3 regions of the Parabacteroides sp. AF39-10AC genome follow, and region 1 is predicted to be linked to each of the others. Evidence: riboswitches for the same ligand, from Rfam matches in the RefSeq annotation. Region 1 holds a riboswitch; each other region holds the start of a gene.
The links. Region 1 has a riboswitch for cobalamin ahead of DW033_RS10925 (porin family protein). Riboswitches for the same ligand answer to the same signal wherever they lie in the genome.
Positions count from the first base shown of each region.

Region 2: it holds a riboswitch for cobalamin, as region 1 does, so the genes downstream of both, DW033_RS09230 (Ig-like domain-containing protein) here and DW033_RS10925 (porin family protein) in region 1, are expected to answer to the same signal.
Region 3: it holds a riboswitch for cobalamin, as region 1 does, so the genes downstream of both, DW033_RS09170 (threonine/serine exporter ThrE family protein) here and DW033_RS10925 (porin family protein) in region 1, are expected to answer to the same signal.

Region 1 covers NZ_QTLP01000010.1:76,802-80,089, reverse strand. The annotation lists gene priA (primosomal protein N') at 1-482, opposite strand, end outside; gene DW033_RS10925 (porin family protein) at 570-1,178, opposite strand; cobalamin riboswitch at 1,470-1,673, opposite strand; gene coaW (type II pantothenate kinase) at 1,693-2,547, opposite strand; gene scpA (methylmalonyl-CoA mutase) at 2,677-3,288, opposite strand, start outside.
Region 2 covers NZ_QTLP01000008.1:38,881-42,168, reverse strand. The annotation lists gene DW033_RS09240 (PepSY domain-containing protein) at 1-534, shown strand, start outside; gene fldA (flavodoxin FldA) at 649-1,158, opposite strand; cobalamin riboswitch at 1,329-1,533, shown strand; gene DW033_RS09230 (Ig-like domain-containing protein) at 1,740-3,288, shown strand, end outside.
Region 3 covers NZ_QTLP01000008.1:14,753-18,040, reverse strand. The annotation lists gene DW033_RS09170 (threonine/serine exporter ThrE family protein) at 1-1,225, opposite strand, end outside; cobalamin riboswitch at 1,278-1,478, opposite strand; gene DW033_RS09165 (DUF5074 domain-containing protein) at 1,496-3,288, opposite strand, start outside.

The DNA.
Region 1 (3,288 bases):
ACGATCGGGACAACATTTCGAAGACCGGTCTTCTTCTCCAACTCCGAGATCGTCAATTTCAAAACCCCGCTAAAAGCATCCAGTACCGCTTGCTCGTTCGGGCGCAAGGGGGCGGTGGCCTCGAAATCCTCATTATAAGTAACCGCCGTCTCGCTTTCCAACTTTAAGCCGGAAGGCAAGGCCGCCTTATACACGTCGCCCAGCTTACATATATAATAAGAAGATATCCATTTCCAGAAACGGAGTTGCGGACGGCGGAGCACCGGCGTGGCATCCAGCAAAGCGTAGATCTCCTTCGTCTCAAAATCGGATACCGGTTCCCGGTCGTGTACCTCCATGACGATAGCCGTATAATATCGTTTCTTCCCGAAATGCACGATCACCCGGCAACCGGGAGTCACGGCTCTCTCCAGATCTTCGGGTATCCGATAGGTATAGCTATTCTCCAAAGGAAGGGGAAGTATGACGTCCGCGTATTTCATTCAAACAGGTGTTTCATTACGAGCCCAAAAATAACAAAAAAGGCCGGACTTCTAAAGCCCAGCCTCTCTCATTTTATTTTCACCTATTTAGAACAAGATCGCTGCCGTGATAGACCATCCACGGTTCTTTCCGGCACCGTCGGAGAGGTTCACCTTCTCAATACTATAGTTATCAGTCAGTCCCAGACCATAATTGAAACCCACCTGCAAGTGGCTGATCAGTTCCACGCCGGCACCGAAGTTAAGACCTGCGCTGAAATTCTTCGCCTTCACCTGATCCGCTACGGAACCCGGGATATCCCAAAACTTATCACCGCCTACACGGAAACCGATATACGGACCGGCTGCCAGATACGCCTTGACGATCGGTAAGCCGAATTTCCATTTCAAGTTGACCGGAACATCGATATAATCCGTCTTCATCGAAGTCTTCACCCCGCCAGCCGAGGTCGTTTCCAAACCCTTTTGCGAATACAACACTGCCGCATCGATCCCGACACCCACCAACGGTAAGGTCGTCTCGATCATCGGACCCACTTGGAAGCCGGTTACGTTATCCGCTTTCAACACGTCCGAGTTGAAATGAACAGACGATATATTCACACCTCCCTTGATACCGAATTTAAGCTGAGCGTTCGCCGGAAGCGCCATCAACGCTAGCAAGGCAACCATAACAAGTCCCACAATTTTCTTCATATTCATACTTCTTTTGTTAATTACTCGTTGCAAATAAACGCACTTTTCTAATAATAAACAAATATTCTCTATAGAGTGTTCACGGAATACCCCAGTCCTTTAAACGCAAAGAAAGCATGCATCTTACACACGGAGCTCATCCCGTCGGTCAGATTCATGCTTCTTTCCCTAATTATTATGGCAAAATAATTATCCGAAACCATGAGACGACTTGATAAGAAAACCTTGGATAAAGAATAGTAAAAACCGGATACGGTTCTTGCGTTCTCTTCCGGCCTTTCCTCGAAGCCGTCGAAAATATACACGCCTTGCAGGTCTTCTGACTTACTTCCGGTCTTAAGCGCCTTCCCATTCACTTGAATGAACAGTGGCAACAGTATTGCTCAACCCGTTTATGAAGCTTACAGCAGCGGGACTGTCCGGGATTCTCACCCGATTCCCTTTTAATCCCTATCCGGCGATTGCCGAAAGGGAACAAAGCATGTAGCAAAGATACATAAAGTTTTGATGTAGCCTAACACTTTCCACAAAAAATATCCTTATATTCCCGGTTCCTGATATAGCATAAAGCCGCCCCGATAGCCGTGCGATACTCGGCATACTCCGGTATCTTGAAATGGACATCGCACATCTCCTCCAGACGGGGGAAAATATCCGGGCATTGTGGCAAGCGAGTTAGGTTACCGATCAATACGATATTCTTGATATCGCCATTTAACGAGGCGAAAACAGCTCCTTGCCCGATGGTCTGCAAGACCATATGAACGATACCGAGAGCGATATCCTCAACCTTAGCGTTCGCGTCCACTTTTCCGAAAATAGAGGCTGTCACGTCCAGCGGCAGGCCGGGTAACGGATGCGGCGTAATATCCCGGATATGCAAGTCGATATCATTCAAGGAACCGTGCTCGGCCAAAGACGCTATTTGGTGAAAGTCATGCGTTTTCAATAATAGCTTAGACAAGCCGAGGATGGTTCCGCCACCGATACCCAATCCCCCGATATGCTCGATCGTGGAGCCTTGTACCTTGACAAAGGAGGTACCCGTTCCCATGCTGACCACCAATAGACTGTCCAGTCCCGTATTATATTGCGCCCCTAGCCCATTCGCAAGGAACTCATCCGTCTTCGCAGTTGGTAAGCCATATAAAGGTTGATCGATATAAGCACTACCTACACCTGTCAAGATCACTTTCTCTATATTCGAGAGCGAGATGTTATTATCATAAATATATTTACCGAAGGCCCCGAATAAAGAGGTTACCGGATCGGTAGCTTTCACGAACATCGGGTTCTTGATCTTCTTATCCTCCACGCCGACGATCTTGGTCGTGCTACCTCCCACATCTATACCTATAACGATTCCCATGATTCTTTCCCTTTTTAATTGAATAATCGCTACAAAAGTACATAAACCCGCATACAATACTAAAAAAGGCCGGACAAAATCAATTGTCCAGCCTCTCTTTATTTAAAAACCGTAAGGCCTAAACTCTATTTATTCGCCTAACAAGATCTCAAGGATCTGGCAAGCTGCCTTCGATACGGAAGTACCCGGGCCAAAGATAGCGGCAACGCCAGCCTTATACAAGAAATCATAGTCTTGAGCCGGGATTACACCTCCAGCAATAACGATGATGTCCTCGCGACCTAGTTTCTTCAACTCCTCGATAACCTGCGGAACCAACGTCTTATGACCAGCGGCCAAAGAAGAAACGCCCATTACGTGAACGTCGTTCTCCACAGCTTGACGGGCAGCCTCGGCCGGAGTCTGGAACAACGGTCCCATATCTACGTCGAAACCACAGTCCGCATAACCAGTAGCGACAACCTTAGCGCCACGGTCGTGTCCGTCCTGACCCATCTTAGCGATCATGATACGAGGCTGACGGCCTTCTTTCTTAGCGAATTGCTCGCAAAGCTCGCAAGCTTTCTGGAAGTCTGCGTCTTTCTTAGTTTCTGATGAATACACGCCTGAAATAGTTCTAATGATTGCTTTATAACGACCTACAACCACCTCGCAAGCATCGGAGATCTCTCCCAATGACGCACGCAAGCCGGCAGCCTTAACAGCCAACTCTAATAAGTTGCCCTTCTTCGTCTTCACGCA
Region 2 (3,288 bases), on a different contig from region 1:
GTCTCCGGGGGATTCTATGCGGCATCGCTCCTGCTTATCTTAGCGTTAACCGGATTAACATGGTCGTTTGGCTGGTATCGAAATGCCTTTTATAGTGTCTTCGGTATTAGTGCAAACCCGCCTCAAGCGCATCATGCTCCAGCTTCTTCCGGCGCGAGGAAACCTGCGAAGAAAAAGACGGATTACACACAATGGGCTGAGGTGTTATCGGCATTGAAAAGCCATTATCCGGACTTTAACTCAATCACGATCCAAGATGGCTCCGCTACGGTTTCTACGGCCCGTTATGGAAATACAAGAGGAAGCGACCGTTACTCCTTTGATCCTGCAACGGGTGAGATTACGGAAGTCCAATTATATAAAGATCTCCCGAAATCGGGGAAGATAAGAGGATGGATTTATTCCGTACACGTCGGCTCGTGGGGGGGAATGACTACCCGTATATTGACTTGCTTAGTTTCCTTGTTGGGGACGATCTTCGCGATAACCGGCTATTATTTTTGGATAAAGAAACAATTCAGGAAACTGAGATGAAAAGAAAGAGGTATGTTTGAGCCACATACCTCTTCATAAATCTAAACCAATCTAGTTGAATACGCAAACGTTGCAATATTAAGGTTAAACAGTTATGTATGTAAAAGTGTGCGTCTATTCAATTCCTTCTTTCCTTATAGATGCCAACCACTGGTCGATCCGCCCTTCCGTTTGATCGTCCTCGTTCATTTCATCCAGAGGAAGTCCGACGAACATACCGTTTATGCAGGCGGTGGAACTGTCAAATGAATATCCCGAAGCATCTACAGCGCCAATGAATTTGCAACCTGTATTTCGCAGGTCGGAATAGATCGTGCCGATGGCGTCACAGAAAGTGTCGCTAAAAGAGGCTGAGTCTCCGCAACCGAATAATGCGACGGTTTTCTCACTTAAGTCCAGCTTTTTCAGTTTCCCTAGATAACTATCCCAATCATCTTGCAAATCTCCGGCGCCCCAAGTGGAACAGCCTAATAACAAGATTTCATAAGGCGCCACATCAGCGGGAGAAGCGTTAGATACGTCATGAATATCTTTGTCTTCCACACCCAGCTTCTCCGCGATACGTTTCGCGATCCCTTCCGTCGTTCCTGTAGACGAGCCGTAGAATATTCCTATAGTCTTCATTTCTATTTGTTTTTATAGTTTGATAACGAAAGCAAATATCCGATATCTTATTAGTCTCGGCAATACCTACAAATATGTATTTTGAGGGTCGCGAATACCCATGAATGATCAGTGATGGTTGGGGGAAGAAAGCATTTTGTGAATTTGTCGATAATTTGAATTGTTTTTTATAAATTTGCCAACGTATTGGTTCGCCTACTTTATTCAGGGTACGGCGATTAAAAGGGAATCAGGTGAGAAACCTGGACAGTCCCGCTGCTGTAAGCTCCAAAAAAGCTTTAGACATCAACTCATTGCCACTGTTTCCGGAAGGAACGGGAAGGAAGTTCTAAAGTGGAGTAAGTCAGAAGACCTGCCAATGCCGGATAACCGCCGCGATTTTACGCTACCGGGGTTTAGCGTATGATTCAAATATGGAATACAAAGAACATTGCTCTAAAGAGGTAATTTGGATAGGGTAAGTTATGCCGTAGTTCGTGGGGAACTATGGACGATTTATTTTGTGTTAGCCTGTTAAAGCCATGTCCTTTTATATCATTCAGTGTATTTGTTTTTTGGAGTTTTACATTAATATTATGCTTATGAGAAAGTTTTTATCTTTTTTCTTTGTAATGGCTTTTTACGTAGTGGGAGCCTATGCGCAGGTATTGGTTCAAGGTCAACCGCATCCTTTCGCAAGGAATATCTCAACAAAGCAGGAGTCTCAATTAAGAGCTGATGCCAGTTTTACTTTCGATGACATCCAATATTGGGTTGGTAATGGTAGCAATAAAGCCGCTTTAGTGATTGAATGGCATGATGGGAATCGCCCGGATGCCATGGTTTGGGGATATCGCTGGGATGGCGAGGCTACCGGACATGATATGATCGTGGCGATTGCTCAAGCAGATCCGCGATTGGTATTGCTCACCCAATACACCGGCTGGATGGGATATACGATCGATGGAATCGGGTATGGTGAGAGTATACTTAATATTTCTTATGATCTAGAGGGAGCGAAGTCTGAGCCTAAAAATGCGTTTAAATTTGAACCTCCTATCACAAATCCGCTGTTGGGACAAACTTCTCACCCTGAGCATCCGGCAGAGGATGTTGCGGCCGCCATTCGGCAAGGGGTTCAAACAGGAGTTATTTATCACCCGATAAATGCGGAAAGATATGGATATCCATCTTATGACTATGACTATTGGAGTTGTAGCAATGGCATTCATTGGCAAGCCGGTTGGTATTATGGTTATTGGAGTTATTTTGTGAGAAGTAGTCAAACCTCGAATTTTAGTTATTCTGGTTTAGGTGCGACAAGCCGTGTATTAACGGATGGTTGTTGGGATGTGTGGAGTTGGAATGGGAATATGAATACATCAGAAGGAACTCAGCCCGGGGATGTCTTTGTCGCTGCGACAATACCTTCTGGAGGTGGAGGGGATGAACCCGAGATCCCAGTGATACACGTAACATCCATTTCTCTCAATAAGTCTTCTTTGCGTTTACAAGCAGGAGCAAACGCAACCCTTGTAGCTGGTATCTCTCCTGTAAACGCTGATAATAAGCAGGTTACTTGGAGTAGTTCCGATACAGGCATAGCAACCGTAGAAGATGGGGTCGTAACAGGTGTCAAGCCCGGTGTGGTGAAAATAACAGCCCAATCGGTAGATGGCGGATATACCGCTGTTTGCGAGGTAACGATAACGGAAGTTGTTATTCCGGAAATAGATTTCAATGGTCTTGATGCTGTTTTAACTTTTCCGAAAGTAGAGGAAGCCACCTCTTATGAAGTTCGTGTTTATAGAAATGAGGATAGTGGTCATAAAAGAATCGCTACTTATGTAATCGATGCCGAAGGTAATATAATCACAGAATTAAGAGCGGTGAGCTTACAAGGCTCTTCTGGGAAAATTTTGGTTCCATTGAAAAATTTAGACATAGACGGTGTTTATACGATAGAGATACAGGTGCTGAATGGATTGGATATAATAGATACCTATACAGTAGAAAAAATATCGAATCCAGTAAGTAATGAATATTTATCCGCAAGTGGTAGTCGGGTAATTTATCAAAATGGGACATTGTCTTTGGAGCATTTGGATGGATATCATTTTTATTTAATGACAATGGAAGGAAAAATATTGA
Region 3 (3,288 bases), on a different contig from region 1:
CGAGTGAGATACAAAGAATGATGAGTGCGGAATTGATCCCGTTGAAGAATGCGTTTGTGACCTCACCGACTACTCCATGCAGGTTTATAAATGCCAGTAATGAGCGATACATGAGTACTCCCGGAATCATAGGAATGACAGATGGAATCGTCAATACGTGATTGGGAACATGGCACCAATGAACCGCTTTTACGGCAAGGAGGCTGACTACGAAGCTTCCCATAAACGAGCCGATCACAGGACCATAACCTAATTCGAAGTTCACAAAGTTACGGGTACATACCGCAATGATACCTCCTACGGCTACCACCCATAATAATCGGCGTTGAATATTGAATATCATGGAGAAGCCTATGGCGGAGATAGCTGCCGCTAATGCATATATGTAGTACGGGTCATGTGGAACCATATTTAATTCACTGAACTTATGATCTATCTCGACATCATTCATGACAAGTACCCGCATGGCGAATGCGATACCGAAAGTCATGGCGGCTACCATCATGACCGTATTGGAGGCCCGGGTGATGCCGACAAGCAAATGATTGTCTAGCATATCATCCACGAAGTTAATCAAGGGTACGCCCGGCACGATAAATAAAGCGCAGGCTAATAATGGATGATAAGGAGTGTCGGATAGCCCGGAGAAGGAGGATGCGTATGCCAAGCAGGTGGATACGAAAGCGGCCGCAGCGATACTCATATATACGTTAAGTCCAGCCTCGACACAGCGGGCCCGTACCCTAAACCCGACGAAAGCGCAAATGGAAGCGAATAGGAATGCCATCCAGTCGCATCCGAATAGCTTACAGAATCCTCCGCATGCGAATCCCGCTCCGATAGCTACGATATAAGGGGTATAATTCCGGGGTTGGTGAACGATCTTCTCCAGTTCTTCCTCATATTTATCCAAGGAATAATCTTGCTCGATCGCCCGCCATGAAAGCTTGCTTACCTGTGAGATTGTCGTCATGTTAATGCCATGCTTCTCGCATTTCTGGAATTTGGAGAATGAGTTTCGCTCATCGCTTACGTTTACCATGATCATGGTCCACCGGATATCGATATGCAACTTCTCCTCGGGGATCCCCATAAAGGCGGCAACTCGTTTCATGTTTCGCTCGATACGATTCGTGTCGGCGGCGCTTTCCATCAACAACTTTCCTGTACGGAGCAAAAGATCCAGTTTGCGCCGTAACAACAATACTTCCTTGTCTGTCATCATTTTCTTTTTGTTCTTATATTGTCTGTGTATCCTATGTCCTAACCCACGAGGACATGAATCTGAAATGAATGGCAGGTCTTCTGACTAGCTCCCATCCTAATGCCTTCCCGACCCTATCGCGTCAGTGGCGAAAGTAGTATTAGAATGTTCAACAGAGCTTCACAGCAGCGGGACTGTCCCGGATTCTCACCGGATTCCCTTTTAATCCGTACGCCCGAATAGGCACTACGGAACCAATTCGGGCGCAAATGTACGGAATTTTTTTTATATTTACTTCTTAATCATCCGTAGAGACTCTGTCTTTCCTCCGGTTATGATACGGATGAAATAGAGGCCTTGGGATAGATCGCTTACGTTGATGGATTCTCCGGGATTGATCGTGGATTTCCGGACCATTGTTCCGCGAGATGTATAGATCTCTATCTTCGCCGGGGTATCGATATTGATTTGTATCGAGTTAACCGCCGGGTTCGGATAGATTTTCAAGGTCGGCTGCGAGACCTCTTCTATGCTTGTCGGTGCTTCTTCGGTTGTTACGACCATGTTCTTGGTGACGATCTTTCCGTTCGAGTTGAAGCGGACGGTTATTGTAGCCTTCTGATATTCCTTGATATCTGAGGTCGTACTGATGATTAAGGAGTCATTACGAACGATCGCGTTAATCGGGCTGGAGGGAGTAACGGATGAGACTGATTTTACGATGGCGGCATCCATATTGTCCTCATCGGTCACCATATTGCCTAAAGCGAGTTTATAGACTGGCTTTTCCTCGGTTAATACGATAGAGGAAGGGAAACCGGAAGATACTACCGGTGCGGCGTTATCCGGGAAAACCGGGATAGCCGGGAACCAATAGTTGACGATCATCGAATATTCTTGTACCACTTCGCCTTTGTTATTTATACGAGCTAACATGTGCGTAGGATCTTGGAACTCATGATACAAGAAGGTGTATAGCTCGTCGGTTTTTGGGTTAAGGCGAAATCCGGTTCCGTACAAGCGCCAATCCCAGTCCTGTTTTCGGAGGTCGATTAGCTGGAAGAATTGTTTCTTGTCAATATCATACCCACAGATTTGATACCCCGTGAACCAACTGCCTTCTTTCGGTTGTCCGTTCCAGTAAATCTTATTTTCTTTGGCACTGGCGCAGAAACCGTCGGCGGTCCATGCGTACCAAGAGTTTGGAACGACACCGATGGTCTCGCTTAACGGGATCTTTACCGTGTCCACCTTAAAGGTATAGGGGTTCAAGTTCAGCATATATTCCAAGGCGGAACCATCCCCGGCCGTATTCTGGGTCATGCTGATCCAGAGCGTACCATCCTTGGATTGAACGATAGAGCCGAAACCTCGTTGAATCTCCTTCTCTAGCCCTTTTACAGTCTCTTTCTCGATCGGGGCGGCGATGGTACGGATAATTTTATCGGTTTTCGGATCTATTATTAATAAACCATATTGTTGATGGACGGCAAAGACAAGGTCGTTAGCACGTACCATGGTACCGATCTGGGCATAATACAACTCACCGTATCCATCGGCGTTCGGATTTCCGGAACCTTCTATTTGTTTGCCGATCGCCATCTTATCGCTATCGTAGATCCAGATACCGTTGCTGGTTCCTATATAGCCTTTGTGCTCGTCTACCGGAAGATAGGAACGGCCGTCGGCTATGGATTTGCCCTCGGCGTTTTGGGCGATATACTTGAATTCCTTGATCACCTTCATGGTCTTGGCATCGCATACGGCAAACCGGCTTCCGGTGATTTTTGCCCCGGGATCTCGTTCTTGCTTAGAGACTAGGTAGAACTTATCGCCATAGATCGTACCGAATTGCGTGGTACATCCTAACTCATGCCCCGGATTCTCGGTCTGGAAGACACGATAGTGCCATTCTCCATCTTGAGTAAGGAAATTGACGGTACTGTTCTGATGGCCGTACCAATCCTCGTTTACGATAAATGTACCTTGACTGTAATCCATATCCGTGGAACGCAGGATGGAAGATTGTGACGGTACATCCCTCATTTGGACCCGATCGATGCCGGCGGCGATCCATGAGGTAT